DNA from 3 places in the Halanaerobaculum tunisiense genome. Region 3 is predicted to be linked to each of the others. Evidence: riboswitches for the same ligand, from Rfam matches in the RefSeq annotation. Region 3 holds a riboswitch; each other region holds the start of a gene.
The links. Region 3 has a riboswitch for thiamine pyrophosphate ahead of thiT (energy-coupled thiamine transporter ThiT). Riboswitches for the same ligand answer to the same signal wherever they lie in the genome.

Region 1 (10,994 bases), on a different contig from region 3:
GATGATAATTATATTTTTATTGTTGTCATTAGTATTTACTTTTAAATTAAGAGAAGATAGTAAAGAGAGGGGGATTTATAGTGGAAACCAAACAGCAATTAAAAGAGTTATCAGAAACAGTAGGTGTGTCAGGTTATGAAGCAGACTTAGCCCACCAAGTAGGACAACTCTTTAGTAATTATGTAGACCAGATTAAATATGATACCTTAGGTAATCTAATTGGTTATCAAGCTGGAGAAAGTAAGGATAGTCTCCAGGTTATGCTAGCAGCTCATATCGATGAAATCGGATTGATGGTTACAGATATAGAAGAAGGTTTTTTAAGGTTTACTACAGTAGGAGGGGTGGATTATAGAACACTAGTAGGCCAAGAAGTGGTAGTTCATAGTAGTCAGAAAAACTTTAAGGGTATTATCGGGGCCAAACCTCCTCATGTACAGACTAAAGAAGAAAGAAAAAAGGCTTATCAGTCTGAGGATATGTATATTGACTTAGGTTTACCAGCTGATAAAGTGGTAGATGAGGTTGAAATAGGGGATATTATCTCTTTAGCTAGAGATTTTCAGGATTTAGAACAGGATAGAGTAACAGGTAAAGCCCTTGACGATCGTGCTGGTATCTTAGTTATTTTACATACCTTACAGGAATTACAGAAGTTACGCCAGCAAGTTGATTTATATCCTGTGGCTACCGTCCAAGAAGAAGTAGGGGTTAGAGGAGCTACTACTAGCACTTATGGAATAGTACCGGATATTGGAGTAGCAATTGATGTTTGTCACGGAACTATGCCTGGTGTTGATGACGAAGATGCTTCTGAATTAGGCGAGGGGCCAGCAATAGGATTTGGGCCTCATGTCCATCCTAAATTATTTAATAAGTTAGAGAGTATTGCTGATAAATTAGAATTACCTTATCAAGTAGATCCTTCTAATACTCCTTCTGGAACTGATGCTTATGCTATTCAAATTACTAGATCTGGAGTTCCTACTGCTTTAATTTCGATTCCATTACGGTATATGCATACCTCAGTGGAGACTTTAGAGCTCCAAGATATCAAACGAGCCGGTAGATTATTGGCCCACTTTATTGCTGAGATAGATGGCGAGCTAGAGGAGGAATTAACATGCTGTTAGAGAAGTTAACAGAAGCTATTGGAGTTTCCGGTCGCGAAGAGGAAGTAAGAGAGATAATTAAAGCAGAGATAATAGATTATGTAGATGAGATCAAGACTGATAGTTTAGGTAATCTGATTGCTTATCAAGCAGGAGATGATAGCCAACCTACAGCTATGTTGGCTGCTCATATGGATGAGATTGGGTTAATGATTAGTGATATTACAAGTGATGGGCTGCTTAAGTTTAAACCAATTGGGGGACTTGATAAACGAGTCCTAGTCTCTAAACAAGTAACAGTTGGCCCGGATAAAATTCCTGGGGTTATTGGAGCTAAAGCAATCCATCTTCAGGAGCCTGAAGAAAGAAGAAAGCCACTGGATTATAGTAACTTATATATAGATATTGGCACTGCTAGTGAAGAAGAAAGTAAGAAGTTAATTGAGTTAGGAACTATGGCTACCTTTAATACACAGTTTGATCAGCTAGGAAGCCAGACTGCTAAAGGGAAAGCCTTTGATGATCGAGTAGGGTGTGCTAGTTTAATAAAGTTATTACAAGCTCAGACAGATATTTCTTTATATGCTGTCTTTACTACTCAAGAGGAGGTAGGGGCTAGAGGAGCTAATATTGCTGCTTATAATATCAACCCTGATTTAGCTTTAGTATTAGAAGCAACAACAGCTTCTGATGTGCCAGATAGTAAGGAAGCTCAATATTCTACAAGCTTGGGCCAAGGGCCAGCCTTAACTATCCGCGATAGTAGAGTAATCCCTGATCAAACAATTGTGCAGACACTGCTTAAAACTGCTCAGGAGCAAGATATTAATTACCAATTCCGTAAATCTACTAGTGCTGGTAATGACGCAGGAACAATTCAGTTAACTAAAGAAGGAATTCCTACTGCAGTTGTTTCTGTACCTTGTCGTTATATCCATTCTCCTGTTTCCCTAATCAATCTAGCTGATTACCAAGCTACAACCAAGTTAGTAACATCATTCTGTCGTAAAGTTGCTAAAGGAGGAATTAGTGATGAAAAAATTAATTAAAAAACTGGTAGAAACTTATGGGCCAGCTGGTGCTGAAGCAGAGATTAGAGAAGTTATTAAAGCAAAAATAAAGGATCATGTAGACCAGATTAAAGTGGATACTATGGGGAATTTAATTGCTCTTAAGAAAGGAAGAAGTTCAGATCATAAAGTCATGCTGGCAGCCCATATGGATGAAATAGGAGTGATTGCTACTCATATTGATGAAGATGGATTTATTCGTTTTTCTCCAGTAGGTGGAGTACCTACTTATACTCTATTAGGGGAGCGAGTTTTATTTAACGGCCAGACAGTTGGAGTTATAGACAAAGAAGAAGAAGTAGAGGAAATAAATAAATTACAGCCAGCTAAAATGTATATTGATATTGGAGCAAGCAGTCACCAGGAAGCAGCAGAAAAGATCAGTTTAGGAGATACAGCCTGTTATTATCGCCAGCTGAACAATCTAGGAGATAGAATAACAGCTAAGTCCTTAGATGATCGAGCAGGTTGTGCAGTACTAATAGATAGTCTACAAAGATTAAATCAGCCAACTTATGATACCTACTTTGTCTTTACTACCCAAGAAGAAGTTGGTACCCGAGGCTCACAAGTCTCAGCTTATGGAATTGATCCTGATCTAGGTATAGCAGTGGACCTAACTTTAACAGGTGATACTCCAGAAGCTAAATGCAGACCTATGTCCTTAGGAGACGGGCCAGCTATAAAAGTAAAAGACCGGAGTGTACTAGCTAATCCGCAAGTTAAAGATTTATTAGTCGAGTTGGCCCAAGCTAACGAGATACCTTACCAGCTAGAGGTACTCCAGGCTGGCGGTACAGATGCAGGAAGTATGCAATTAACTAAAGATGGTGTTTTAGCAGGAGCAATTTCTATTCCCGCCCGTTATGTCCATTCTCCATCAGAGATAATTGATATATCTGATCTAGAAAATGGAGTTAAATTATTAAATCAGCTACTAACTAGTAGTTATAAACAAATATTATAAATTTTATTTGCCGCCATAAGGCGGCCTTTTTTTATTTATATCTCTTCTATTAGTACTAAAAAATAATAATTATCTAGTCTAATTAGAATTATAAAGAACCTGCCTGCATAATTTATTAGTAAGAACTCTTATAAAGGAGAGGCTAAGATGAAAAAAATTAAGATTATTACTACTGGTGGTACTATTGCCATGGGCCCAGATGAAACAACTCACCAGATGGTACCCCAATTATCAGGTGCAGATTTGTTACAACAGATTCCTCAACTAGAAAGTATGGCCCAACTGGAATTAATCCAGTATACTAATCTGGATAGTTCCCAGTTACAGCCCGAATCAATTCTGGAGTTATCTCAATTAGTAGAAAATTCTTTAGCTCAAGATGATATCAGTGGGGTAATAATTACTCATGGGACAGATACTTTAGAAGAAACAGCTTATTTACTTGATTTAATGATTAATCATCCTAAACCAGTAGTTCTCACAGGAGCATTACGTAGCTTTAAACAACCTAGTTCGGATGCAACTGCTAATCTGATTCAATCATTACAAACAATTCTAGAGCCTCATAGTAAGAATCGAGGCGTTTTAGTTGTGCTTAATAATTTAATTCATGCTGCTCGTTTTGTAGCTAAGACCCATACTAATAAACTAGAGGCTATTTCTTCTTTACACCATGGGCCATTAGGAACTATTGATCACTGTGGAGTCCATTATTTTGCTTCACTTAAACCCCAAGTAACAGTTAAAACCTCCTCTTTAACTAACCAAGTAGAGATTATCAAATTAGGTGTTGGTAGCACTGATAATTTAATCCAAGCAGCTTTAGATGCTGGTTGTCAAGGGTTAGTAATTGAAGCTTTTGGGGTAGGCACTTTACCCTACGAGGTGACTCCTGGTCTCCAGCGAGCTAAAAAGAAAAGAGTTCCAGTAGTAATCACTTCTCGAGCTCGAGAAGGTAGAGTCTACAATCTCTATGGAGCTTCGGCTGGGGAAGTAGAAATTGCTGATTTAAATTTAATTTTTGGTGAAAATTTAACTAGTGCCCAGGCTAGATTACTATTAATGTTATTATTAAGTCAAGACAAATCTATTCCAGAGATTAGAGAATTTATCAATTTAGAACTGAAAACGTAATTAATTTAATAGGAGGTAGAGCAAATGCAACAATTTAAACCACAACGAGTCTTAATAGAACATGATGCCTTAGATTATCCACTAGGTAAAAAGATAGAGAAGCAATTTAGCAACCAGGAAATCCCTATAGATTATATAGAATCGCATAATAGAGTCCGAGCTGAAGAAGATATGGAACCTCCGGCTTTATTTAATTGGAATAAGGAAACATTAGTAGTTGGGGTTAAAAAGACACTTAATTTTAAATCTTGTCAACCATCTGCTGACTATCGATTAGTAACTAGCACTAGTTGTCCGGCTAAATGTGAGTACTGTTATTTGGCTAAGAATTTAGGTACAGCTTCCTATGTGAGAGTTTATGTTAATCTAGATGAAATTTTAAAGGCTGTTAAAAAGCATATTAGAAAGGGGCACGGGGAGATTGTTACCTTTGAAGCTAGTAGTTCTTCTGATCCAGTAGCTGTTGAGCACTTAACAGGTTCGCTGCAAAGAATTATTAACTATTTTGCTAAGCAGCCCAAAGGGCGGTTAAGAGTAGTTACTAAATTTGCTAATGTAGAACCTGTTTTAAATTTAGAGCATAATGGTCATACTAGATTTAGATTTAGTCTTAATAGTAAGTATGTAATAGATACCTTTGAACATTTGACTGCTGATTTAGAGGAAAGAATTAAAGCAGCAGGTAAGATTCAAGAAGCTAATTATCCTTTAGGCTTTATTTTAGCTCCACTAATGATCTATGATGGTTGGCAAGAGGATTACTCTCAATTATTAAACCAACTCCAACAGGAGTTAGTAAATCCTCAAGATGAAAGATTGACTTTTGAATTGATTATGCATCGCTTTAGCACCCGCTCTAAGAATTTAATTGAAAAGAGATTTCCTAATTCTCAATTAGAGTTAAATAAAGATAAATATCACCATAAAGGTTTTGGGAAGTATGTTTATCCGGAAGAACAGGCTACAGAATTAAAAGAATTCATTACTGCTAAAATAAATGAATTATTCCCCAAAGCAGAAGTGGAGTACTTTACTTAAAAATAATTAGTTTTTAAGGGGTTGATGACAATTAATGAGTACAAAGCACTACGAATTATCTCGATTGCTTTTAAAGTACTAGCTGGTTTCGCATTATTATTTACTTTATTGGTTACTTTTGTTAATATAATCCAGAATCCTAACATGGGGCCACAAACTCATCCGAATCCAATTATCGCCTTTTTTAATACTTTATTTCCTATTCTATTTGGTCTATTCCAGAGTTTATTCTTATATGCTAGCAGTGAGTTGATTTTATTACTAATTGATATGAAGGATAATTTAGAAGATATAAATCATAAATTATAATAGTGTCAGTAGTGAGTGTGAGGAATGAGTGACTGTAAACTCACACTCATTCCTCACACCCACACATATTATTTTAAGATTTCCTCTATTTTCTTTTCTATTTCCTGCCAAGTATGCACTCGAGGAATTGCTCCTTCGTAATGGTGATTATGATCCATATCCATTAAAAACACAGGAATTTCTAATTCCTTAATAGCTAGTAGATTCTTTAACTTATCATCAACAAATGCTTCTACATCTTCTTGCTGACAGCTAGCAGCTTTATCTTGACTGTGAATTAGTTTATCAAAGGGGATTTCGTGTTCTGCTAACCACTGCCGAGTTACATCATTATATCTCTCTTCTCGAGCAGTAATTAAAATAATCCGATTACCTTGTTTTTGTAAGTTAGTTAAAACCTCTTTAGCTTTAGTATAAGGACTTACTTGTCCGAAGATTTTTCCACCTTCTGTTTCCATAAACTCCTCTATCTCTTCTAACTGAAGATCATAAGCTTTTGTAAAGTCATAAACTTGTTTCTTTTTTTCTTCTAAATCGAAATAATTACAGATCCGCTGGTGCCAGATATTAGCACTGCCTTTACCTTCATCAGTTAAAACAGCATCAATATCAAACCCAAGTACATGTCCCATTATATCCCTCCAATTAAGCTGCTGATTCTCTCTCTTGTTCTTTAGTAAGCAATAGATTAAGTGCTGCCTCGGCTGCTTGTAAATGTTTAGCATCGGGTTCAACAGTAGTGAATCGCTGGACTAAAAAGGGAATTGATAATAATCTGTCGGGGATAAATAATAATAATTCATAAGCTACCCCTAATAATAATAGAGTTTGAGCATACAGGTTAAACCCTAATCCAAAATATTCTATAACAAAGGTTAAAATTAGATATAAGGCTATTAAATTAGTTCCACATCGTCTAGCTAGACGAGAATGAGAGGCTATATCACTATTAAACTCGGATTGATAGTAATTAACTGCTTTATGCTCTGCTCCATGGAATTTAAAGACTTCCTGGAATACTGTATGGCGTAAAGTGATTAATAAGACCACTAATAACCCCCAATAAAAGATTGAGGGTAGAAAGAAGATGCTATTGACCACTTGATTACTGCTAGCAGGATATAAAATAAAGTAAGTTTCTAAAGCAATATCAGCAGATATTAATAACAAAATAGGCCAAAAACGTTTAGGCTGACTAGCAGCTTCTTTAAAGAAAAAGTACAACGAGAATAAAAGACTAAAAACCCCTCTTAAAATAGGAATCTTTTTGGCTAATTGATACAATTTATTATCAGCTAAGGCATTACTACCTACTTGATAGACTAGTCTTTCTTCTTGATAATAAGCTTTCACAGAGTAGTGTTCTCCAAATAAAGCTACCCCATTTTTATAGGCTCGACCTCCAATGCGCATAAATTTCACCCCCAACTATTAAATAGTGTATTCTTTTTATCCTTAGATGTCAACAATGATTTAGTAAGATAAATTTATTTCTTGATATTATTTAGGTAAATTGATATAATATAGGCACAATCAAATAATTAAGCTAGGGGTGCCTTAGATGGCTGAGAGGAGTTTAACTCCAACCCTGTAACCTGACCTAGGTAATACTAGCGTAGGGAAGCTGGTAATAAAGATAATTATGTACCTCTGGGGGCTTCCTTACATTTATAGGGAAGCCCCCTTTTTTTAATTAAACAACAATATATATCTTATAATTATTCACCTGAATGAAAGGAGGGTAGAGATGAAAATAACTTTAAATGGAGAAGAGGAAACATTAGAAACAGAAATTTCATTAATTGATTTTCTAACTGCTAGAAATTTAGATCCGGATAAGCTAGTAATAGAATATAATCAAGAAATAATTTCCCGAGAAGAATGGGCCAACATTACTTTACAAGATGGAGACCAATTAGAAGTATTAAGGTTTGTAGGAGGAGGATGTTAATATGTCTGATAAGCTAATTATAGGTGATAAGAAGTTAGAGAATAGGTTATTTACTGGAACTGGTAAATTTGCTGACCAAAATTTAATTCCAGAAACAATTGAAGCTGCTGGATCACAAGTGATCACTATGGCTTTAAGAAGAGTTAATTTCGATACACCAGAGGAGAATGTAATTAACTATATTCCAGATGATTGCATTTTATTGCCTAATACATCTGGAGCCAGGACTGCTCAAGAAGCAGTTAGAATTGCTAAGCTTGCTAGAGCTGCTGGGTGTGGAAATTGGATCAAAATAGAAGTAATATCTGATAATAAATATCTGCTTCCAGATAACCAAGAAACAATTAAAGCTACAGAAATATTAGCCGAAGAAGGTTTTGTGGTACTGCCTTATGTAAGTCCTGATCTTATGGTAGCTAAAAAACTAAAAGAAGCAGGAGCAGCAGCAGTAATGCCTTTAGGAGCTCCTATTGGTTCTAATCGAGGTCTTAAAACTAAAGAACTAGTTAGGATTTTAATTGATGAAATTGACTTACCAATTGTCGTTGATGCAGGTATTGGAAAGCCATCACAAGCTGCAGAAGCTATGGAAATGGGAGCTGATGCTGTACTTGTAAATACTGCTATTGCTACTGCTAATGATCCAGTAGCTATGGGTAAAGCTTTTAATCAAGCTGTTCAAGCAGGAAGACATGCTTATTTAGCTGGAACAGGAAGAGTTAAGGATGAGGCTTCAGCTTCTTCACCACTAACAGGATTTTTAGGTGAGTAATATGACTTTTTATAATACCTATACTCAATTTAAAGACTTCTCTTTTACCAGTTTTTTCAATCAAGTAACAGCAGCAGATGTAGAAGAAACTCTAGAAAAAGATAATTTAAACAAAAAAGATTTTTTAACCTTATTAGCTCCAGCGGCTAGTGATTATTTAGAAGAGATGGCTCAGTTGGCCCATCAATTAACGGTACAACACTTTGGTAAAACTATGACCCTATATGCTCCACTTTATGTGGCAGATCATTGTGTCAATCAATGTGCTTATTGTAGTTTTAGTGTTACTAACGATTTCAAACGTAGTAAATTAGACTTAGATCAAGTAGCTAAGGAGGCAAAACTTCTTGTTAAGAAGGGCATGAAAAATTTACTGATCTTAACTGGTGAATCAAGACAACATGCTCCTATTTCTTATTTGAAAGAAGTTATTGAGGTACTTAAAGATTATTTTCCTTCTTTAGCAATAGAAATCTATCCCTTAAAAGTTGAAGAATATGAAGAATTAATTGCTGCAGGAGTGGATGGTTTAACCATTTATCAAGAAGTGTATAATGAAGAGATATATGATCAAGTACATATTACAGGACCAAAAAAGAATTATCAGTTTAGGCTAAATGCTCCTGAGAGAGGTTGTCAAGCTGGAATGAGAAAAGTAAACATTGGTGCTTTATTAGGACTTTCTGATTGGCGCCAAGAAGCTTTTTTTGCTGGATTACATGCTCAATATTTGCAGAACAATTATTTAGAAGCTAAAATCAGTCTATCTGTTCCTAGATTACAACCCCATCTAGGTAATTACCAACCTAATTCAATTGTTGATAACCAGAGCTTAGTTCAGATTATGTTAGCTTATAGATTATTTTTACCACGAGTAGGAATTAATATTTCAACTCGAGAAAGTGCTCAACTGAGAAATGATCTATTGCCTTTAGGAGTTACTAAACTATCAGCTGAATCATCTACAGCAGTAGGTGGCTATACGCAAGAGACAGAGACAAAACAATTTGCTACCTCTGATAATAGAAAAGTAAGCCAAATAAAAAATATGTTAACACAAAAAGGATATCAACCTGTCTTTAAAGATTGGCAACGGATTTAATGGAGGATAAAAAAATAAATCAGTTTGAAGAATCTTTACAACAATCATTAACCACAGAGCAATTAGATGAAATTCAAGGGGTAACTATTGGTATTGGTGGGGCAGGAGGTTTAGGATCTAATTGTGCCTTTAATCTAGTTCGCTCTGGCTTTAAGAATTTTGTGATTGTTGATTTTGATATTATTGAATATTCTAACCTAAATCGTCAGTTTTATTTTAGAGATCAAGTAGGAGAAAAGAAGGTAGCAGCACTCAAAAAGAATCTATTACAGATCAACTCTGACTTGAATTTAGAGATTAAAGATACAAAGGTAACTTCTCAGAATACAGCCCAACTATTTACTTCTTGTGACATAGTAGTTGAAGCATTTGATCAAGTAACAAGTAAGAAATTATTAGCAGAAAAATTTATGAACTCTAATAAACTGCTCGTGTCAGCTGCTGGTTTAGCTGGCTGGGGAGAGGGAGATGACATAAAAACTAAAAGGGTTAAAGAGAATTTCTATTTAGTAGGTGATTTAGAAACTGAAGTAAGTGAAGAAGTTCCACCTATGTCTCCTAAAGTTAATATTGCTGCTGCTAAACAGGCTGATATTATATTAAATTATGTATTGGAGGGAAAGTAAAATGTTGAATACTGATTTATACTGTATTACTGCTGAAAAGTATTCGTTAGGCAGAAGCAATATCGAGGTAGTAAAGGAAATGTTAGAGGCTGGAATAGAGATCATTCAGTATCGAGAAAAAGAGAAGAAGATGCTTTATAAATATCAAGAGTGTAAAAAGTTACGTGAACTAACTACTCAAGCAGGAGCTAGTCTAATTATTAATGACGATGTAGATTTAGCTTTAGCAGTTGAAGCTGACGGAGTCCATATTGGTCAAGAGGATCTACCAGTTAAAGAAGTAAGAAATCTGTTAGGGCCAGACAAGATTATTGGTCTATCTACTCATTGTCCTGAGCAAGCTCAAGCTGCCCAAGAGATGGAAGCAGATTATATAGGAGTTGGCCCTATCTTTGAGACAGATACCAAAGGAGATGTTTGTGACCCAGTTGGTTTAGAGTATTTAGAGTATGTAGTAAAAAATATTGATCTTCCTTGTGTAGCAATTGGAGGAATTAAAGAACATAATGTAGATCTGGTAAAGGATATAGGGGCCAACTACATTTCTATGGTAACAGAAATTGTAGGTGCCAAAGATATAAAAGAAAAAATTAGAAGTATTAGAGAAAGAATATAATATTAAAATCATTGATCAGTGTGAGTGTGAGTGAAGTCAAATTCAACAAATTATTTGAATTCTACTCACACTGATTCTCACACTTACACTGACTTATTTAAGTAATTTCAGTTAATATATCTAAGAGAATATCAGACCGATTAGCTGACATAATATGAATCCCCTCAATTAAATCATAAGCTTCTTGTAAAAACTGATTAGAGATTTCAACTCCTTTTTTAACTCCTTGCCCCTTCATTTGTTCTAATACTGAAGAAGGGATTTCAACTCCTGGTACATTACCATCTAAGTACTGAG
Region 2 (10,994 bases), on a different contig from region 3:
GTGTCCAAGCACTCCAGGAAGCAGGAGTAGAAGCTATTATTGCTAATAATAATCCCGAGACTGTAAGTACTGATTTTGATACTTCTGATAAACTTTATTTTGAGCCTATTAATGAAGAACATATATTGAATATAGTTAAGAATGAAGAGGTAGATGGAGTAATTTTGCAGTTTGGAGGGCAGACTTCTATTAATTTAGCTGATAGATTGGCTCAGGAGGGAGTCTCTATTTTAGGAACTTCCCAGGCTAGTATGGATTTAGCTGAAGATAGAGATAAATTCTTAAATTTATTAGCAGAGTTAGGAATTTCTTCTCCGCCGGGGGCTAGTGCTACTACAGAACAAGAAGCTATTGCCGTAGCTAATAAATTAGAGTATCCAGTCTTAGTTAGACCATCTTATGTGTTAGGTGGTCAAGCAATGGAGGTTGTTTATAACCAAGATGAGTTAGTAGAGTATATGGAACGAGCTGTTAAGGTCTCTCCAGACCATCCTGTCTTAATTGATAAATATATTGTCGGTACTGAAGCAGAAGTTGATGCTATAGCTGATGGCGAGACAGTTGTGATTCCTGGGCTAATGGAACATATAGAAAAGGCAGGAGTTCATTCAGGAGATAGTATGGCAGTTTATCCAGCCCAAAACTTAGCAGAAAAAACAAAAGAAAAGATTGCAGACTATTCTGTTAAGTTGGCTAGAGCTTTAGAGGCGCAAGGACTAGTCAATATTCAGTATGTAATTGATGAAACAGGAACTCCTTATGTGTTAGAGGTTAATCCTCGAGCTAGTAGAACGATTCCAATTTTAAGCAAGGTTACTAAAGTACCAATGGTTAAATTAGCTACTAAGGCTATGTTAGGCGAGGATTTATCTAAGTTAGGTTATCAGACAGGAGTCGTTCCTGAATCGGACTTAGTAACTGTTAAATCTCCTGTTTTCTCCTTTTCTAAGCTACCTGATGTCGATATTTTCTTAGGGCCAGAGATGAAATCAACAGGAGAGGTAATGGGTACTGCTGAAACTTATCCCCAAGCTCTTTATAAGTCTATGTTAGCAGCTGGTTTTGAGATTCCTAAAGCAGGGACTGTGCTATTATCAATTGCAGATAGAGATAAATCTGAGGCAGTAGATATAGCTAATAGACTAACAGAATTAGGATTTAATTTAGTAGCTACTGCTAATACGGCTGATTATTTACAACAGGAGGGAATAGAAGTTTCCGCAGTTGCTAACGAGGCTACTTTAGATGTGATCACTAGTGGAGAAATTGATCTAGTGCTTAATACTCCAACTCGAGGTAAGATACCAGGGCGTTTTGGCTTTCAGTTAAGAAGAAAGACGGTAGAGTATAATATTCCGTGTCTAACTTCCTTAGGAACGATGGAAGCTTTATTACAGATTTTAGATCAGGATATTGATGACTTTAAAGCTCTTAGTTTAGATCAATACTAAAATAATAATTTTGAATTGCTCGGGCCTTATAAAGTTGGCCCGGGTTTTTTTAAGCTAAGAATTAGTAGTCACTCCCCTAATTCACTCCATAGATCAGAAATTTCAGTTATTAAGATTAGAGATTGAGATTTATCTGTAGCTTTAATAGCTCCTTTTAACTGGGTTAATTTGTTATTTAATTGATTGAGTTTATTTTTTCCTACTCCCAACTGGATTTTGGCCTGCACTTGCTGCCAAGATTGTTTTAATTTCTTTGTGTTTCTCTTAGCTTGGTGCCACTTTTGTTGAGAAATATTTTGTTCGATAGTAGTGATCTCTTTTTTTACTTGTTGTGTTTCTTTGGTTAATAAGGTTCCGAGATTTAAAACCACTACAAAAATTATTAATGTAATAATAGGAATTAAATAACTAGTGAACTTATTCATTACTTGCCTCCTTTAATTGGCCCCGGGATAATCACTGATGTCAATTGGTATTTCAGTTTGATCCTTTTTAGTATCAACATATAGACTGCCTGTAGTATTTAAGGTAGCTAAAACAACCTCTGAAATATCAGTAATATTCAGTTTTCTTAGTTGGGCTTGTAACCAAGGTCTATCAAGGTTAACTTGTTTGAGATTTTGTTCCATTATAACGCCGTCATGGATTAATTCAATACTTAACCCGCTATAATCGGTAGTTAGATTCATATCTTTAGGAGTTAGAGTCTGGTGTTGGGATTTTTTTAGTACTGATAGTTTACCATTTGTTTCTAAAATGGCAAATTCAACTTGAGAAAGATTAAACACTCCTTTTGTACGCAGTTGACTCATAAGGTCAGTAACTCTGTATCTCATTTTTTTCATAGCTTCTTCCATTATTTTTCCATTCATAATTACTATGGTAGGTTCGCCATTGAGATATTTAGAGGCTTGTCGCCACTTGATGGAAATATATTCCACAATTAGACTAAGTCCTGTCCAAGTTGCTAATCCTACCCAGTGAGGCCAAGCATTAGTATTTAGTTGGGTAGTTAGCGAACCAGCAATAGAGCCAATGGTAATACCTGCTATATAATCAAAATAAGTAAGTTGACTAATCTGGTGTTTACCTAAGATTCGAGTAAAGATTAATAGAGTAAAGAAGCTGATAATTCCTCTAGTAATTACTACAATTGTTTCTTCCATTTTTTCACCTCACGTTGTTATTCTTAATCAGTCTTGTCTATATTATTAGAGATTCCGGGCCAACTCTAATAGAACTGTTCTATTCTTGTTAAAGTAATCATCTAGATTATGGGCTGGCAAGGGCTTATCTTTATCTTTCTCTCCAATTTCAATAGTAAAACCTGGTCGGTTAAACTTAGTAATAAACCAATCTTTGTAACCAGCTGCTGGAATGTCGCTTTCTTCTGGCGAAACAAGTTGATAGTTATTTTGCGTACTTAGTTTATTAGCTAGTTGTTGATCTCGTTTGTACTGTTGACCAGTTTGGTTATAGTACCAGTAGATAACCTGGCCGCTGCTATGAAAGGCTATTATAGTAGCAAAATCCTCTTGTCTTGTTAAGTCAGCTAGAGCTTTACTTTCTGGCTCACTCTCAGGAGTTGGCCCTTTATAATGAGCAAAATGAGCTTTATCTTCTGATTCTATTTTTTTCCAGTCAGCTGGAAATTGTTTATTTAAATCAACTCCTCTAGCATTTGCTTTCCAGTGTTTAAAGTCAGTATTTCTTTCATTTGCTCTTTGATAGAATTTTTGTGAGTTTACTTTATTTTCTAGATTAGTGAGACCATTGATAGCTATCTCTATACCATCTGGATTTAACATAGGAATAAAATAAAAGGTAACGTGGTCTAATATTTTATTCAGGTCATAGTTTTTGATTTTGTTATTTTTCTTTGTTTGTTGAACATAATCTTCTATTAATTTAAGAAGAAGTAAGGAAGTCATATTTTCTCTTCCATGGACTCCACCAACTACTGCAATTTTTTGTTCACCAGTGCCTAGTTTTAATAGGTGAAGTTGTCTTCCAGCTATAGATTGGCCAATTGTAGATATTGTTAGTTGGTCATAGTTTTTTTGTAATTTATTTATTTGTTTTTGTAGGTTACTATAAGTATAATTGGATTTTGGTTTGATGATATCTTGAGTTGTTTTCGGTTTTGGATTCGGAGTTTCATTTTTATTGGGCTTATTTTGACAGGCGTTTAGATTGAATAAAATAATAAATAGAAATAGTGAGCATATAAAAGTTTTTTTAGTTGGGTTCAAGATAGGTTCCTCCAATACACTTTATATCAGCTATCAGCTGTCTGCAAATGGTTTTTATTACGAAAGGTCTGTTTTCCAGACCTGTAGGGTGTGTCGTGAGCAGATCTTCACGGAGAGTCCAAAGGACTCGTAGGAAGTCAAATTCTTCAATTCAAAACCATAGATATAGTTCAAACCTTTAGAATATAGGAATTATAAGGGTTTAGATTTAGAATTTAAGTGTTTTGAATTAGCTGATAGCACACGACACACAGCTGACGACTGTGTCACCTGCGGTGACACAATATATCAATTATTCTTAATTATTATAATATCCAAATTAAGTTTGGATAATAATTTTATTTTCTGATTTAATAATAATTTTTATTAATTAGGCAGGAATTTTTCGCTAGAATAAAAATTTGATTAATTGATTGTCAAAATGATTTGAATGTATTATACTATTAACATACAACAATTAAATATTGATTGACCACTAGGGGCGCTCATATTGGGCTGAGATAGAGGTTAAATTCTAGTCCCTTGAACCTGACCTAGATAATACTAGCGTAGGGAAGTGGGCTTTTGGTTGGAGTATACTACTGATGTAGTATTTTAATTATTAAATCAAAGGCACAGTTCCTTACGGAGCTGTGCCTTTTTTGTTTTTGGGAAGGGGGATTTTTTGCAGACAAAAAAACTTGCTTTATCTGCCTTGTTAGTGGCAATTGGAACTATTACAGGACATTTGATTTATATCCCTGTAGGAATTGCTAAGTGTTTTCCTGTTCAACATGCTATTAATATTTTGTCGGCAATTATATTTGGCCCGGGAACTGCCTTGTTAAATGCTTTTGCTATTTCAGTATTGAGAAATATTTTAGGGGTGGGATCTTTATTAGCTTTTCCGGGTAGTATGCTAGGTGCTTTGTTAGCTGGTATTTTATATAATTTAACTAAAAATAAGATTTATGCTTTAGGTGGTGAAGTATTTGGGACAGGTATCCTAGGAGGAACTCTAGCTTATCCTATTGCTAGATTTTTAATGGGGCAGGAAGTTGCAGTATTCTTCTTTGTGGTTCCTTTTTTAGTCAGTACAGTAGGAGGTAGTTTGCTTGGTTATTTAATTATACAGGTTTTAGAAACAAATGAGATAGTTAGCAAAATAAGAAGGAGGTATTAATATGAAGCAAGTATTAACAATTGCTGGTTCTGATTCTGGAGGTGGGGCAGGGATCCAGGCTGACTTAAAGACAATGACTGCTTTTGGTGTTTATGGAGCTTCAGTAATTACAGCTGTGACTGCTCAAAATACGTTAGGGGTTCAGAATTTTCAGGCCTTAAGTGGTGATTTTGTAGGAGAACAATTAGATTCAGTATGCAGTGATTTAGATTTTGCTGCTGTTAAAACTGGTATGTTGGCTACTAGTGAGATTATTGAATCTATTACTGCTAAGATAAAAGAGTATCAAGTTAGTAATCTGGTGGTTGATCCAGTTATGGTAGCGACTAGTGGTGATTTATTATTGGCTGATGAAGCAGTAAGTGTTTTAAAGAAAAAGTTAATTCCGTTAGCTAGCGTAATCACTCCTAATTTAAATGAAGCTAAAGTATTAACAAATAGAAATCTTAGAGAGAATGTTAGTTTAGAAGAGTTAGCTACTGAATTATTTCAATTAGGAGCAGATTATATATTAATTAAAGGAGGTCATCAAGAAGGAGATGTAGCTCGAGATTTATTATATGGTGGAACAAAATTTATTGAAGTTACAGCTGATAGAGTTGATACTACAGATACTCATGGTACAGGATGTACTTTATCTTCAGCTATAGTTAGCAATTTAGCTTTAGGGTATAGTGTAGAAAAGGCAGTTAGAAGAAGTAAAGAATATATTACTAAAGCTATTAAGTCAGGTTGTCAGGTAGGAGAAGGTAATAATCCTATTGACCATTTTGTAGCACTTGGTAATTAAAAGGAGGGGGTATGCTGATGATCTGCCAGTTAAAGTAGCTAGAGATTTATTAGGACCGGAAAAGATAATTGGATTATCAACTTCCAATTTAGAAGAGGTTTTAGCAGCTGAAAAAGCTGGAGTGGATTATATAGGTTTTGGTGCTATTTATAGTACAGCTTCTAAAAAATTAAAAGAGAATCGTCGAAGAATTGGATTAGAGAGATTAAAACAAGTAAGTAGTCAGGTTGATGTTCCCCTGGTAGCTATTGGAGGGATTAAGCAAGAAAATATTATTGAGGTAGTCCAAGCAGGAGCAGATACAATAGCCATGATTAGTGCTATAACTCAGGCTGAAGATATTAAAGAGCGAGTTAGTAATTTGAAGAATATATTTGTTAGAGATTTTTAATTATAGAAGGAAATTTGATTATGTTTATGCTGATAAATATGTATTACTTTAGATCAATAGAAACAAGGAGGAAGCGAAGATGAAAAATATTATTGCTAAGATTAAAGAAGAAAAACCACTTATTCACCACATTACTAACTATGTAACTACTAATGATTCGGCTAATATTACTCTTTATTGGGGTGGGTTACCAGTAATGGCTCACTACAAAAAAGAAGTAGCAGAAATGGCAAAAGCAGCAGCTGCTGTGGTATTGAATATCGGTGTGCTAGATGATGATCAAGTGACTGCTATGTTGAGAGCTGGAAAGAAAGCAAATAAATTAGGGATTCCAGTAATTTTTGATCCTGTAGGAGTGGGGGCTACTGAACTGAGAACTAATGTAGCTTTAGATTTATTAGAAAAGATTGAATTTGCAGCAATTAAAGGGAATAAAGGAGAGATTACTGTGTTAGCTGGGGGCCAAGCTGAAGTTAAAGGAGTAGAATCTGTAGGAGCTTATGATGGAATTGTAGATAGTGCTCGAGAGTTGGCTCAAGCGCAAGATACAGTAGTAGTAGTCTCAGGTACTGAGGACATTGTAACTAAGGGCCAACAAGTCTATAAAGTAAAAAATGGTCACTCTTTAATGGGCCAAGTTGTGGGAACAGGTTGCATGTTGGGAAGCACTTTAGGCGTCTTTTGTGGAGGTGGTGATGATTATTTAGAAGCTTCCTTACAGGCTGTAGCAGCTTATGGGATTGCCGGAGAAAAAGCTAGTCAAGAAGTTAGTCGGCCAGCGAGTTATAAGGTAGCTTTATTAGATAATGTTAGCGAGATGAGTGATCAGGACTTAGAAGCTAATCAGAAAATAGTAGAGCTTAATTGATATAAAATGTGGTTTACTAGGCAAGAGTTTTCTCACTTCCGGAATTTTTTCAAACTCATCTACAGCTCGCTGCTTAAAAATAAGGCTAACCTAATTTAATATTCTGCAAAAAGTTGCTTTGGTTTAATTTAAGTAGAACAATCTGCGACTTGTGATTAAAATAAACAAGTAATATATGAACTACTATTTTTTAATAACTTAAGTAACTTTTTAACCGTAGGAAGCATTGATTGTTCTACCCTGGAAATCTTTTGGTAACTTTTATAGTTCAATAAAAGTTACTCGGAAAAAAGCTACCTTGAAGCTTTTCCGAACTAGCTGTTGAATCTTTATTGCTAACTTTTTATTAAAAAGTGAAGCATTATATCAATTGTTAATTGTAAATTAAATAAATTAGGAGGGATTAATAATGACTCAAGTTACTAAGGCAAGAGCAGGAGAAATTACTCCAGAAATGAAACAAGTAGCAGCTAAAGAAGAAGTAGAAGTAGAGTTTGTAAGACAGAGTGTAGCGGAGGGAACTATTGTTATTCCAGCTAATAAGAATCATCAACATTTAGATCCTAATGGCTTTGGAAAAGGGCTTACAACTAAAGTTAATGCTAATTTTGGGACTTCAGAAGATTACCCTAATCTGGATAAAGAATTGCAAAAACTAAAAGTAGCTGTTAAATCAGGAGCTGATGCAGTGATGGATTTATCAACTGGTGGTGATATTAAGCAGACTCGCCAAGAAATCTTGGCTATGAGTGAAGTTCCTTTGGGTACAGTTCCTTTATATCAAGCTACTGTAGAAGTTTTAAGAGATGATCAAGCTATTGTTGATCTAACAGTAGAGGATATATTTGCTGTAATTGAAGATCAGGCTGAGCAAGGAGTTGACTTTATTACTGTCCATTGTGGTTTAACGTTAGAAACATTACGTCATTTAAGAGAAGAAGGACGAGTGACTGATATAGTCAGTCGTGGGGGATCCTTTATGGCTGGTTGGATGCTACATAATGAAGAAGAAAATCCACTTTATGAGTATTATGATCGATTACTAGAGATAGCTTATGAGTATGATGTGACCTTAAGCTTAGGAGATGGGTTGCGCCCAGGTTCTTTAGCTGATGCTACTGATCGATCTCAGATTCATGAGCTATTGATTCTAGGGGAATTAGTTGATCGAGCTAGAGAAGCCGAAGTACAGGTAATGGTAGAAGGGCCAGGACACGTACCTTATGATCAGATAGAGACTAATATACAGCTGCAAAAAGAATTATGTAAAGATGCTCCTTTTTATGTGCTAGGCCCTTTAGTTACAGATATTGCGGTAGGTTATGACCATATTAATGCTGCGATTGGAGGTACACTAGCTGCTAGTTGTGGAGCTGATTTTTTATGTTATGTAACGCCAGCTGAACATATTGGTTTACCAAGTATTGAAGATGTCAAAGAGGGAGTTGTTGCTACTAAAATTGCTGCTCATGCAGCCGATGTGGCTAAAGGATTACCACAGGCTAAAGACAGAGATTTAAAAATGGCTCAAGCAAGAAAAAATTTAGATTGGGAGCAACAGATTGAATTAGCTATTGATTCTGATACAGCTAAGGAAGCAAGAAAAGACCATAATCAAAATTTGCAGGAGGAAGATGCCTGTACAATGTGTGGATCTTTCTGTGCCATGAAAATAGTAGAAAAAGCATTGTAGTTTTAGTTTTAAGAAGCTGGGTTTATACCAGCTTCTTTTTATTTTTGGGGTATAAATTTCGCACATTTCTAAGCGGATTTCATATTATATATTGAACCTAATAAGAGAGGAGGGAAATCATGGGATATGATGACAACTATGTATTTATTGTATTCCTGATTTTAATCTTATTGCTATTAGGCGGTGACTATTAAGATATAGTTCCAGGGGGGAATCCCCTCTGGTTTATTATTTTAATAGTGGATGTTTTGCTAGCGATATAGTATCTGAAAAAGATAATTAAGGAGGGATAAAGTGGAGCAGGAAAAAAAGAAAATACTTAAAATGTTAGAGCAAGATCAGCTGACTGCTGAAGAAGCAATGAAGTTATTAAGCAATATAGAAGAGGTTTCTCAGCCCCAGAAAGTAGAAGAGACACATGTAAATAAAACGAATCATCTTTGGATTAAAATTTGGGACTCAGAAGAACTAAGATTTAATTTTAACATACCGCTTGATTTAGCTAAGTTAAGTAGTAGCTTATTAGCCGAAGATATAATTGCCCAACTAAGAAGAGATTATGATATAGATTTAAGAGAAATTATTAGTTCTATGAAAGATAATATAGAGAATAAAAGATTAGTCGACTATTATGACCAGCAATCTGATACAAAAGTGGAAATCTATATTGCATGAAAAAAGCCTCCTGAACTTTTAGCAGGAGGCTTTTTTCATATTAAATTAAGGGATTAGCTTAACATTTTTTCTAAATCTTCTTGTGAGTTTCCAATTTTTTTGATAAAAACTCAGGGATACTAGGGCTAACATGAATATCCTGGATACCTAGATTGAATAAAACTAATAAGATAGCAACAGATTTTTGTTCAAATGAAATTTTTGGTAATTTTTTGTTAATTACTTTTTATTAAAAAGTGAAGCCTTATATCAATTACGTTATAAGAGATGAATTGGTAGCATAATCATTATAGTAGAATTCAAAGGGAGGGAACTACAATGTCTGAAGGACAGATTAAAAATTATTTCCCAGGAGGTAATACTTGCCAAGGTTTTTATTCTTTCTATGAGTACTTACCTCAAGGAGCAGAATTAATTTTTGTAATTAAAGGTGGGCCAGGAACAGGCAAGTCTACCTTTATGAAACAGATAGGTCGGGAGTTTGTAGCTGAGGGATATGATATTGAATTCCACTGGTGTTCCTCAGATAGTGAATCTCTAGATGGTTTAGTCATTCCTAGTTTGAAAGTAGCTATGTTGGATGGTACGGCCCCACATTTAATTGATCCAGAGTACCCTGGAGCAGTAGAAGAAATTATTAATTTAGGGCGGTACTGGGATAGAATTATTTTAGAGGGCTATAAAGATCAAATCGTAACTCTTAATGATGTAATTTGGAAGGTATTTGAGAAAAGTTATGCTTACTTGAAAGAGGCAAAGTTGATTCATGATCGGTGGGAAGAATATTATTTAGAAGGTATGGACTTTCAACAGGCTAATTTAAAAACACAACAGTTGATTAAGGAGATTGTAGGTGATAAAGAGTTAACATCTAGTTTAGGGCAAGAAAGACATCTTTTTGCTAGTGCGTTTACCCCTAGTGGAGTGATCAATTATTTTGATAGCCTAACTTCTGATTTAGAGACTAGATATATTATTAAAGGTCGGCCAGGAACTGGCAAATCAACTATGAATAAAAAAGTAGCCCAAGCAGCTCGCGAAAGAGGCTTTGCTGTAGAATATCTGCATTGTTCTTTTGATCCGGAAAGTGTGGATGCAATTATAATTCCTCAGTTAAGTGTAGCTATACTTGATGGTACGGCTCCTCATGTAATTGATCCAGCTGGAGATAGGGATAAAGTGGTTGATATGGTAGAATGTGTGGATTCGCAAGTGATAGATTTAAATCAGGAACAGATTGATAATACTCAACAGCATTATAAACAGGTAATAAATAAGGCATCGCAGGAGTTACGAAAAGCTAAAAAGTTACATGATGAATTAGAGGGATACTATGTTGAAGCTATGGATTTTTCTGCTATTGATGACAGACGTCAACAAGTAACTAATAGGATTAAAGATTGGGCTGATAGGAGAGGTTACTTAGATTAAGCTAAATATTCTTTGAAAGGCGCCTAACAGGCGTCTTTTTTATTTTTTAGATGTATTGATAACAAATATCATTTTCATGCATAAGATATAACAAATAAATTCAAAGTGGAATAATATTGACATATTGTGTCACCAGAGGTGACACAGTCGTGTGTCGTGTGCTGTGTGCTATCAGCCAATTCAAAACCTTTAAATTCAAAATCTAACCCTTAAGATTACTATGTTTTAAGGAATTGAACTGGATCTGTGGTTTTGAATTTGAATTAGCACACGACACATAG
Region 3 (10,994 bases):
GAAAGGCATAACAAAACCTCCGGCATGTCCTATAATATATGTATTATTAAATTCTTGAGTTTTGCTTTGTCCAATTTCGTATTTATCAATTTGAAAAGTATCTTTAATTCTAAAATCAAAGTTTAGTTGATTTAAGAAATTCTGCCATAGTCGTTTCCAATCTACTATATCATGGGGAGTAGCAATAGCTAATGAAGCTAATTTATGTCCTAAAGGGAGCATATAACCATATCCTTGGGGAGCAAAATTATGATTTAACCACATTTTAACTGTAGTAGCCTCAAACTTTCCTTCAATTGTTGCCCCTATAATTTTAACTGAGACATCTGTCTGGTGCCACTGATTAAGTCTTTTAGTAGTAGCTGGGTCACCAGTAGCTATAATAACCTTATCAAAATTGTTTTTGAGAGTATTGTAGTCAGGTTCAGTATTATAGTTTATATTACTAGTGATTAGTTTACCTAGTTGATTTTCTAGTGAACGTTCATGATTTCCTCGTGAGTTAATATAGCCTATATCTCCTACAATAGTAGCGCTTTCAGTTGGCCCATAAAACTCTATCTTTCTAATAGGTAATGTTGGTTGCAAGGGTAATTCATGATTGAGGCTTAAGTGATAGAATGCATCAGTAACTGGTAAATTGATTAGATGCATCATTGCTTCTCCGTTAACAAATCTAGCGCCTACTTTATGTTCCTTCTCAAATAAAACTGGAGAATATCCTGCTTGTTCTAATTTGTAGGCAGCTGTTAGACCACTAATTCCGGCTCCAATAATAGCAATTCTAATTTTAATTCCTCCTTTTTATAAAGGATTAAAAAAATTATAGAATTGATTACTATAGCTATTTAATCGGGGGACTTGATTTATTAAATTATTAATTGTTTTAGTTAATTGTTGCCAAGAGTTGGCTTCTATTATAATCTGATAAATAGAATAGACAACAGCTAATAAAGAAGAAACTATCAATAAATATAAGATTAGATTAATTAGTTTACTAGTAAAAAAGTCAATTAATTTTAACATATGTATTCTCCTTTTATTAAAGAGATTAGTATTATATATTCTGTAATAGTTAAGTATAAATTATACATTATATTCTGAAATAGATAACCCCTGGGCAGAAGAATCACTCCCAGGGGGAAAGAGTAGTTTTATTATTGTTGTTTTTGTTGTTCAGTTTGTCGTGCTTTATAAGATGGTTCTTCCTGCTCAACATAATTAACTCTATTCTCAAGTTGGTTAGTTACATTCTCTAAATCTTGAGCTAATTGATTATACATCTGTTGAGCTTGTTGGTCATTAGTACTTAAAGCAAAGCTTTCTAAATTACTTTTTGCTCCTTCTACACTAGTTAATGTTTGATGGAGTTGATCACCAACTGTCATATTATTAACTACCTCCTTTGTTATGCTATAAATTAGAATAACCTCTAGCTAAGAAAATATAACAAGTTAAATCAGGTAGATATATAAAGGATTTCCACTTTAATTCTAGAAAAACATAACAGGTATTTGGTAATAATAAACCGAAAGGAGTGGATAAAATGAGTAAAGTAATTATTCTTTTAGCTGATGGTTGTGAAGAAATTGAAGCTATCACTAATATCGATGTTTTAAGACGAGCTAGTGTTGAAGTAGAAACAGTCGCCCTTGATAAGTTAGAAGTAACAGGAGATCACGGAATTACTATTACAGCTGATAAGAATATTGATCAAGTTGATTTAAATCAGGTAACAGGGATTATCTTACCAGGTGGAATGCCAGGAGCTGCTAATTTAAGAGATGATCAACGAGTGATTAATATAGTACGTAAATTAGATCGAAATAATGATTTAATTGCTGCTATTTGTGCTGCTCCAATTGTATTAGAAGAGGCTGGAATATTAAAGGATAGATCTGTTACTAGTTATCCTAGCTTTGCTAGTAATTTACCATCTTGTGATTATCAAGTAGATAGAGTAGTTACTGCTGATAATTTAATTACAGGACGAGGGCCAGGTGTTGCTTTAGAATTTGCTCTTGAAGTTGTTAAGTACTTAGTAAGAGAAGAAAAAGTTAAAAAACTTAAATCAAATATGTTAACTAATTTTTAAAGATTCTAGATAATACCAGACAGTTTAACTATTGTCTGGTATTTTGCTTCTAACTTAATTATATGTTAATATTAGATTAATCTGTAAATTTATAAGGAGGATTATTCTATGAAGCAGACTAAAAAATTAGCGATAAATGGCTTATTAATTGCATTAGTAGCAGTAGCAACTATGGCTATTAAAATTCCAGTACCTGCTACGCAGGGATATATTCATCCTGGTGATAGTATGATTTATTTAGCTGCTATTTTATTTGGGGCAGAAGTAGGTTTAATAGCAGGAGGAGTAGGATCAGCATTAGCAGATCTTTTATTAGGCTATCCTCAATTTGCTATTATAACATTACTAGTTAAAGGCTTAGAAGGTTGGATTATTGGTTATCTAGCTTATAGAGAGAAACCTACAACCTCTTTAAGAGGAAAAGATATTATAGCTGCTTTAGTAGGGGGAAGTTGGATGGTAGCTGGTTATTATTTAGGAGAAGCTGCGTTATATAAAAGTTTTATAGCCCCTTTAGCAGAAATCCCAATGAATATAGGGCAAGCTATCGGAGGAGCTATTATTGCTTTTCCTATTATTTATGCTATTCTAAAGACGGATTTATTAGAATCGATTAAAAGTAATTAAGAAAGGTGATAAATATGCAAGCAGGTAAGATAGGGATCAATCAATTAAAAAAATTAGTATTAGATAAACTTTCTACACAAAAAGAGGAAGTTTTAGTTGGCCCGCAAGTAGGAGAAGATTCGGCTGTACTTGATTTTGGTGAATTTGTAGCTGTAATGTCTACTGACCCTATTACAGGTTTAGAAGAAGGAATGGGCAGTTTAGCAGTTAATGTAGCTTGTAATGATATTGCGGCTAATGGAGCACAACCAATTGGGATTCAACAAGCTTTATTAATTCCTCCTGAGACTACAGAAGAAGAGGTAATAGCTATTGTAGAAGATATTAATCAAGCAACTAAAGAATTGAAAATTGATGTCTTAGGTGGACATACTGAAGTAACTGATATAGTCAACCAGCCTTTAGTATCATGTACTGCTATTGGAAAAACTACTAAAGATAAATTTATTACTTCAGGTGGAGCGCAAATAGGAGATGATATTATAGTTACTAAGTGGACAGGATTAGAAGGTACAGCTATTTTAGCTAGTACTTATAAAGAAGAGTTGATTAATCTAGGAGTTACAGAAAAAGTAATAGAATCAGCTTTAGATTTAGCTAATGATTTAAGTGTAGTTCCTGAAGGACAACTAGGAGCTAAACTAGAAGTTAATGCTATGCATGATGTTACTGAAGGTGGTTTATACGGAGGATTATATGAATTGACAACTACTGCAGAAGTAGGCTTTAGAATTGAAAAAGAGAGATTACCTGTACATAAAACTACTAAAATTATTACTGATGCTTTAGAGGCTAATCCTTACCAATTAATTGGTTCCGGAATGATGCTCTTAACTTCTTCTCAAGGGGATAAATTGGTTAGCAAATTATCTCAAGCAGGAATTAAAGCTACTATTATTGGAAATATTATTTCCGAAAAGAGAGTTGTTAAAACTGCAAAAGAAGATTTAATAATTGATTCTGCTCCTAAAGATGAATTATGGCGGCTACTTAAGGAGGAATAGCTATAAAAGAAGCAATTTGTAAACAGTGTAATAATATTATGAGAAGAGAAATAGAAGCAGGGGAAGAAAATTATTTTTGTAAATACTGTGCTGATTATACTCCCTATCAATTTAAAGAAGCAAAAAAATTTTGTGATAAATGTGGTAAAAAAGTAGAAGTAATTAAAGGTTGTGGTAGTATTAGCTTCTTCTGCAATAATTGTAATGAATTAAGACCTAAAAAGAAAATAGAGACTGAATACTTTGAATAAATGAGCCAGTTAATTCTGGTTCATTTATATTTTTATAAATATAGTCATTTATTATATAGTCACTTATGAACATAAAAATAATAAAGGAATAAATAAAAAAATACATAAATTAAATAATAAACTAAAAGAGGTGATAACAATCACTAATAAAAAATATTTGAAACCAGAAAATTGGAAAGAAATATTAAATAGTTCCCAAACAGTTGATTATCCTATTATTTTTATTCATGGTATTGCTAAAGGAGTAGAGGCTTGGCAACAAATAGCTAATATAATTAGTAATCAAAACTACTATGAAATGAGATACATTGAAGAAGATAAAGTATACCACAATTACTATGGAGAAGAAGTTAAAAGTTGGATTTGGAGTATTTCTTATTATACAATTAATCCTATTGAAGAATCGTTATTTGGTAATTTAGATCTATATGCTCAACGATTAGATAAGATTATTGATTTAATTACTCAGATAACAAATAAAGATAAAGTAATTTTAGTAGCACATAGCATGGGAGGCTTAGTAGCTCGTAGATATATGTCACTAAAACAAGAGAATTGGAACCAAGTCCACAAATTGTTAACTGTAGGGACTCCCCATCAAGGAGTAATTACTTCAGTAGGAATTATAGGACAACTGAAGGATTTATCACAAGATAGCCAGTTTTTGAATCAACTTCAACAAGATTGGACATTATTAAATCAAGATATGAATTATAAAAAGTGGGGGGTTTTAGGGGCAGTTGATACAAATAAATTTTTTAGTAAATTAGATAGTCCCCGAGCTACTGATTCAGGCGGTCCAGGTTTTGTTCGTATTTCTTCAGCCATTCCTTATAAGGAATGGCAAGATGCTATTGCAGAACTAAATCAAGCTAATTATAATACACCTCACTTTGGTTTTAGATTAGCAGTAGAAGCAACTCATATGGATTTACTATTCCATCCTGGAACTTTTAAAGGAATTGAATGGACACTTAGCAAAGGAAAATAGAGGAGAAGACTGTTATCAATACAAATAATTACCTTTGCATTTTTTGAATAAATAAGAGAAAATATATTTAACGATGTAGCAATAACTGAAAAAGGGGTTATAAAATGAAGCTAAATACATTATACTATAAATTAATCACATATTTGCTATTGTTTACAATCATATTTCCTTTTATAGCAGGGGGCATATTAATCATTCCTGCTTATGCTAGTGATGGAGCAAGTACAAATAATTTTTTAGATGCTATCAAAGGCTTATTATCTTTATTCTTTCTTTCTTTTGTAACTGGTCAATCAGATGGAGAAGCTAATCCACCAGATCAAAATGATGTTAGTAATCCTTATCAATCAGCAGCTCAAGAAGCTCCAGTCAGCATTGATCAACCCGACCAAAAAAAAAGATTAAATTTAACAGATCAGGAATTTAAGACATTAGTTAAAGCAATTCATGGTGAAGCACGTGGTGAACCTTTTAAAGGCCAAGTTGCTGTAGCTGCAGTAATTATTAATCGAGTAAAAAGTCCTGAGTTTCCTAATGATATAAATAGTGTTGTTTACCAAAAAATCGGTGGTAGTTATGCTTTTTCAGCAGTTTTAGACGGCCAAATTATTGTAGAACTTTATAAGGTTGATGATAATATCTATGAAGCAGCAAATTATGCATTGAATGGTTGGGACCCTACCAATGGCTCTCTTTATTATTATAATCCTATTACTGCTACATCAAGTTGGATTTTTGAAAATACAACTAAAGTTCAAGAGATCGGTAATCATGTTTTTGCTGAGTTAAAGTAACCAGGACACATTAATGTGTCCTCTTTTTCTTTTTTTGATTAATTTTTAATTTTAAACAGGATAATAATAAATTATAAGGAATTATACCATGATAGAAAGGTGGTGAAATTATCAAACAAACACAATGGATTACTCGAACAGGTATTTTAGCTGCTTTAACTTTAGTAGTCCAAATGATAGGATTACCTATTTTTATTACAGGCCCATTAGTAAATATGTTTTTATTTTTAGCTACTAGTGTAGTAGGGGTTACAAGTGGTGTTTTAGTAGGTGGTTTAACTCCTTGGATAGCTTTAGTTAGAGGAATTTTACCCGCTCCTTTAGCTCCTATGACACCATATATTATAGCAGGTAATATTAGTTTAGTAGTTGTTTATTATTTAGCTAAACGAACTAATAATTATTTAGCAATTGCTGGAGCAGCAGGATTCAAGTATTTAGTTTTAGCTTATGCTGTTAAATCCTTTGTCCAAGTACCAGATAAAATTGCTAAAGTAATGCAAATTCCACAATTATTAACTTCTTTAGCTGGCGGACTATTAGCTATCTACTTAATTAAATTAATTAAAAAAGCGGATATAGATATATGAAATAAAAGGAGAGACTAAAATGTCCTATTTATTAGCAGTAATAACTGGAGTATTATTAGCCATTCCCTTCCAATTTCCTAAGTGGGCTTTAATTAGTTGGCTAGGATTAATTCCTTTCTGTTATGGATTAGAGGATGAAACACCTTACAAAGCTTTTAGGTTAGGTTGGTTAATGGGGAGTATCTTTTTATTAATTAGCGGTAAGTGGTTATTTTATCCGTTAATTAATTTTAGCGGTTATCCTTGGTTTATCTGTTTGTTATTACTTGTAATAGCACTCTCAATTATTGGGCTTTATTTTGGTTTATTTGCCTGGATAACTAAAATATTAGAAAAGAATTTAAGTATCTCTTTAGTAATTATACTTCCTTTGACTTGGACGGGAATGGAATATATAAGAACTTTATTTTCTTTTCAGTATTTATTTGGCTTTTTAAGTTATAGTCAAAGTGCTATTCCGGAATTGATCCAATTAGCTCAGTATGGTGGCCTTTATCTTGTTAGCTATTTAATTGCATTAGTTAATGTTATATTATACTTAGGTTTAAAAAAAGAAAAAAATGAAAACAAACTAACTTATATTTTAACAGCAATTTTAATTGTTGGTTTAATCTTTAGTTATGGCAATTTAGAATTAAATCAAGAAACAAAGGTGATAGATGAATTGCAATTAGGATTAATTCAACCTAATATCCCACAAAAAATGAAATTAGATGCAAGTAAAGAGGGCCAAATAATCAATAAGATCAACAACTTAACCAACCAACAAATGAAACAAGAGAAGGGTTTAGATTTATTGATTTGGCCGGAAACAGCCATTTTAAGAAATTATGATCCTCAAGAGAAATTTCCCTTTTATTTTGTTAAATCAATTCCTTTACTAGTTGGAGGATTTATAGAGAAAGATGGAGACTATCTAAATAGTGCTTTATTAGTGGAGGAAGATAATACTATTAGTAAATACTATAGTAAGAATAGATTAGTTCCTTGGGGAGAGTATGTACCCTATCCTAATCTACTATCTGATTTTATTACTAGTAATTTAAATCATTTAACTCCGGGAACTAAATTAAAAGATTTTGAATTAGATAATATCAGTTGGATTAATCCTATCTGTTCTGAGATTTTAAATCCCTTTTATATTCATAAATTATATCAAAATAATGACCTAATAATTAATATCTCTAATGAGGCTTGGTTCCAAGAAAGTAAAGCACCTTGGCAGATGTTACAAGCAGCTATTTTTAGAGCAGTCGAATATCAAGTGCCACTTATTAAGGTTAGTAATACAGGAATTAGTGGTCTAATAAATGACCAAGGAGAGGTGATTACTAGAACTGATTTATTTACTACAACTAGTTTATATCTTGACTTAAAAATTCCTGCTCGCTCTCCAACTATCTACCAGAGATTTGGTTACTTATTTGGGAGAGCAGTATTAATTAGTTTAGCTTTATTGCTTTTAAGAGCTTATCTAAATATAAATAGGAGTAGCTGATATCAGCTACTCCTATGATATGTAATTAAGTTAATTCTTTAGCTTTTTGTTGATTGATGATTTCCGGAGTAGATTCTTCCTGATCCTTGCTGAATAAATTAGTTATTACCCCTACCCCTAAAAGAAGCAAAGTAACAACATCAGCAATTATAATAATCCAGATTGTTATCTGACCTAAAGTTAATTCCATTAAATTTTCAAAGCCTAATACTTGCAAACCACTTTGACTATTAAAAGAAGAAATAAAGATTAATAGAGCAGCTACGTAAATAAAGCTATTTGATAAAAATCTAAATAATGATTTAGTAAAAATTTGTTTCTCTTTATCAGTAAAGAAATTTTTAAGTAGAATAATAGCTTCTATAATAACTACTACCATAAAAGAAATAGAAATAATTAATTCAGGATCCATTTTATCACTCCTTATTAGTTACCATTATTTTAACATATCAATTAAGTTAAAATCAATTATTTATTTGTTAAAGTTGATAATAAATAGTTATTTTGCTATAATTAATTGTAAGGCAACTTAATAGTTTAACTAGGGGAGTTCTAATTAGAACTGAGAAAGAGTTATTAACTCTTGACCCTTTGAACCTGATCTGGTTAAGGCCAGCGGAGGGAAGTTATGTTTGTTATTAAAGCAGACACAACTCCTAGCTGGGGGTTGTGTCTTTTTGTTTTAGAATAAGTTTTTATGTTCCAGTAAATAATAAAGGAGGAATAATTAATGCAGAAGTTAGAAATTAGAAAATTGACTGAAATGGGGATTGGTTTAGCTTTAGCAGTTATTTTAAATTATCTTAAGTTATATCAAATGCCCCAAGGGGGTTCTATTTCCTTAGAGATGATTCCTATTGTCTTTATTGCTTTACGCTGGAGCTTAAGAGATGGAGTCTTATTAGGGGCCGGTTATGGATTATTACAGACTATGCTAGGAGGATTTGTTGTTCATTGGGCCCAATTGATTCTAGATTATCCGGTAGCTTATGCTTTATTAGGTTTAGCAGGGGTAGTTGGTCAGATAGATTCTGATAAAAGTTTAGCAAATAATTGGTGGTTAGTTAGTGGGGGAGTCTTACTGGGAGGAAGTTTAAGATTTTTATCTCATTTTATTGCAGGAGCTATCTTTTTTGGAGAATACGCTCCTGAAGGACAAAGTGTTTGGCTTTATTCTGCAATCTATAATAGCAGTTATCTAATTCCTGAAACTATTATTACAATAGTTGTTATGTTAATTTTGATTAAATCATTAACTAATAATTCGGCTTTTGAATTAGGGAGTAATTAGTAATGAAACGAGTAATTGCTATAGTGAATGGAGCTTTAACTGGAGAAAAGGAGTTCTATCAGAATTATATCCAAGCGGAAGATAAAGTTGTCTGTGCAGATGGAGGGGCCAACTATGCTCATGAATTAGGACTAACCCCTGATCTTATAATAGGTGATTTAGATTCTATTACTCAAGAAATAAAACAAAAGTATCAAACTTTAGGAGTAGAGTTTAAAAAGTTTACAGTAGAAAAGGATAAAACTGATACCCAATTACTATTAGAAGAGTTAATTATTAAGGGATATAAAAAAATAATTGTCTTAGCAGCAGTAGGGAACAGACTAGATCATACACTAGCTAATCTTTATCTATTAGAAAAATTATCAACACCAACAGTGGAGATTAAGTTTGTTACCAGTCAACAAACTACTGAATTAATCACTAATCAGAAAATAATCACAGATCAAATAGGAGCTACTGTATCGCTACTACCACTTACTAAACAAGTTCAAGGAGTTACTTTGAAGGGGTTTAAGTATCCTTTAACCGAGACTACTTTAACTAGAGGTTCTAGTTTAACTATTAGTAATACTATCCAAGCTAAAAATGCTAAAATAAGTTTAAAACAAGGGAAAGTATTAGTTATAATCAATCACTAAACTTTATTTTTAATTACTGATATGTTAAACTACCGAATATAGGAGGTAGATTTAATTGGATAGAGAAGAATGTATTCTAACACCTGCTAATAGTTGTACTGATTGTGGTGAGTGTTTAATCTGTGATTTAGATGAGAGTAAGGAATGTGATAATTGTATGGAATGTATTGAAAATGATGCTGAATTTACAGCAATTGAGATTGATGACGTATTATATGAATAATAAAAATTGGCTCTTAAGAGCCAATTTTTTTATTTTTTATTATAATCAAGCTTTATTTTACCTATCTTAATAATAAATCAACTAAGGAGTGGTAAAATGGAGCAGATTAAAATAGGAATTATTGGAACAGGTCTAGCTTGGCAACGACTACATTGGCCAGCTTATCAAAAACTAACAGATAAGTACGAAATTGTAGCTTGTTGTGATGTAGAACTAGATTTAGCTAAAAAAGCTACCCAACTAGTAGGGATTAGTCAAGAACAAGCCTATCAAGACTATAAAACAATGATTCAACAAGAGGATCTGGATGCAGTGGATATTATGGTGCCTATTTCCCAAAACTTTGCCGTTTCTGAAGATGTAGCTAAAATGGGAGTCAATATAATCTGTGAAAAACCATTAGCTACTAATCTAGAAGAAGCCAGAGAATATACTAAATTCAGTGAGGAATATGATATTGAAGTTATAATAGCAGAGAACTTTCGCTATAATGAAGAAAATAATATCCTAAGAGATTTAGTAGCAAATAAAAAAATAGGAGAAGTTATTTACTTTATTAGTAACTTTATTGTTGATTTTCCTCAAGAAGCTCGCGGAGATACTTTTGGAGCTAAAGAGTGGCGTCAACATCCTGCTTTTCCTGGAGGCAGATTATTAGATGGGGCACTACATAACTTAGCTGGATTCCGTAAGGTTTTTGGCCCGCTAGATAGTTTACATGCTTTTGGCAAATCACAAGATGATGATTATGTTCCTTATCTATCTACTAGTGTTAACTTGAAATTTAAAAATGGTATTGTTGGTCAGTTCTCTTACTTTCCTAGTGGTAAGGAAATGCAAAGACCTTTAGTAGGTACTAGAATCTTTGGTCAGCAAGGAATGATTTATTTAGAAGAGAGACAGTGTGGAGTAATTAATATTGCCTATAATGATGGAAGTACAGAGAAAATAAAATATAAACCTAAGCAAGGATTTTATAATGAATTACT

Region 1: it holds a riboswitch for thiamine pyrophosphate, as region 3 does, so the genes downstream of both, thiS (sulfur carrier protein ThiS) here and thiT (energy-coupled thiamine transporter ThiT) in region 3, are expected to answer to the same signal.
Region 2: it holds a riboswitch for thiamine pyrophosphate, as region 3 does, so the genes downstream of both, thiW (energy coupling factor transporter S component ThiW) here and thiT (energy-coupled thiamine transporter ThiT) in region 3, are expected to answer to the same signal.

What each region holds. Positions count from the first base shown of each region.
Region 1 covers NZ_BAAHYI010000009.1:66,670-77,663, reverse strand. Annotated here, with positions in the region: gene ACYQ3D_RS09055 (M42 family metallopeptidase) at 81-1,133, shown strand; gene ACYQ3D_RS09050 (M42 family metallopeptidase) at 1,124-2,161, shown strand; gene ACYQ3D_RS09045 (M42 family metallopeptidase) at 2,145-3,149, shown strand; gene ACYQ3D_RS09040 (asparaginase) at 3,297-4,283, shown strand; gene splB (spore photoproduct lyase) at 4,308-5,321, shown strand; gene ACYQ3D_RS09030 (hypothetical protein) at 5,346-5,630, shown strand; gene ACYQ3D_RS09025 (5' nucleotidase, NT5C type) at 5,699-6,262, opposite strand; gene ACYQ3D_RS09020 (DUF1385 domain-containing protein) at 6,276-7,043, opposite strand; TPP riboswitch at 7,169-7,269, shown strand; gene thiS (sulfur carrier protein ThiS) at 7,378-7,581, shown strand; gene ACYQ3D_RS09010 (thiazole synthase) at 7,583-8,353, shown strand; gene thiH (2-iminoacetate synthase ThiH) at 8,355-9,455, shown strand; gene thiF (sulfur carrier protein ThiS adenylyltransferase ThiF) at 9,470-10,081, shown strand; gene thiE (thiamine phosphate synthase) at 10,083-10,697, shown strand; gene ACYQ3D_RS08990 (methylenetetrahydrofolate reductase) at 10,795-10,994, opposite strand, start outside.
Region 2 covers NZ_BAAHYI010000001.1:193,610-204,603, reverse strand. Annotated here, with positions in the region: gene carB (carbamoyl-phosphate synthase large subunit) at 1-1,451, shown strand, start outside; gene ACYQ3D_RS00990 (DUF4363 family protein) at 1,520-1,876, opposite strand; gene ACYQ3D_RS00985 (YetF domain-containing protein) at 1,889-2,617, opposite strand; gene ACYQ3D_RS00980 (M14 family metallopeptidase) at 2,663-3,703, opposite strand; TPP riboswitch at 4,171-4,275, shown strand; gene thiW (energy coupling factor transporter S component ThiW) at 4,368-4,865, shown strand; gene thiD (bifunctional hydroxymethylpyrimidine kinase/phosphomethylpyrimidine kinase) at 4,867-5,655, shown strand; gene ACYQ3D_RS00965 (thiamine phosphate synthase) at 5,645-6,046, shown strand; gene thiM (hydroxyethylthiazole kinase) at 6,126-6,914, shown strand; gene thiC (phosphomethylpyrimidine synthase ThiC) at 7,324-8,607, shown strand; gene ACYQ3D_RS00950 (SHOCT-like domain-containing protein) at 8,902-9,282, shown strand; gene ACYQ3D_RS00945 (PRK06851 family protein) at 9,601-10,713, shown strand.
Region 3 covers NZ_BAAHYI010000016.1:47,284-58,277, forward strand. Annotated here, with positions in the region: gene ACYQ3D_RS11855 (NAD(P)/FAD-dependent oxidoreductase) at 1-795, opposite strand, end outside; gene ACYQ3D_RS11860 (hypothetical protein) at 805-1,026, opposite strand; gene ACYQ3D_RS11865 (DUF1657 domain-containing protein) at 1,158-1,388, opposite strand; gene ACYQ3D_RS11870 (DJ-1 family glyoxalase III) at 1,547-2,095, shown strand; gene ACYQ3D_RS11875 (ECF transporter S component) at 2,204-2,722, shown strand; gene ACYQ3D_RS11880 (AIR synthase family protein) at 2,737-3,726, shown strand; gene ACYQ3D_RS11885 (YfgJ family double zinc ribbon protein) at 3,741-3,977, shown strand; gene ACYQ3D_RS11890 (esterase/lipase family protein) at 4,108-4,968, shown strand; gene ACYQ3D_RS11895 (cell wall hydrolase) at 5,073-5,762, shown strand; gene ACYQ3D_RS11900 (ECF transporter S component) at 5,891-6,352, shown strand; gene lnt (apolipoprotein N-acyltransferase) at 6,372-7,850, shown strand; gene ACYQ3D_RS11910 (hypothetical protein) at 7,876-8,262, opposite strand; TPP riboswitch at 8,384-8,491, shown strand; gene thiT (energy-coupled thiamine transporter ThiT) at 8,581-9,141, shown strand; gene ACYQ3D_RS11920 (thiamine diphosphokinase) at 9,144-9,782, shown strand; gene ACYQ3D_RS11925 (hypothetical protein) at 9,838-10,005, shown strand; gene ACYQ3D_RS11930 (Gfo/Idh/MocA family protein) at 10,102-10,994, shown strand, end outside.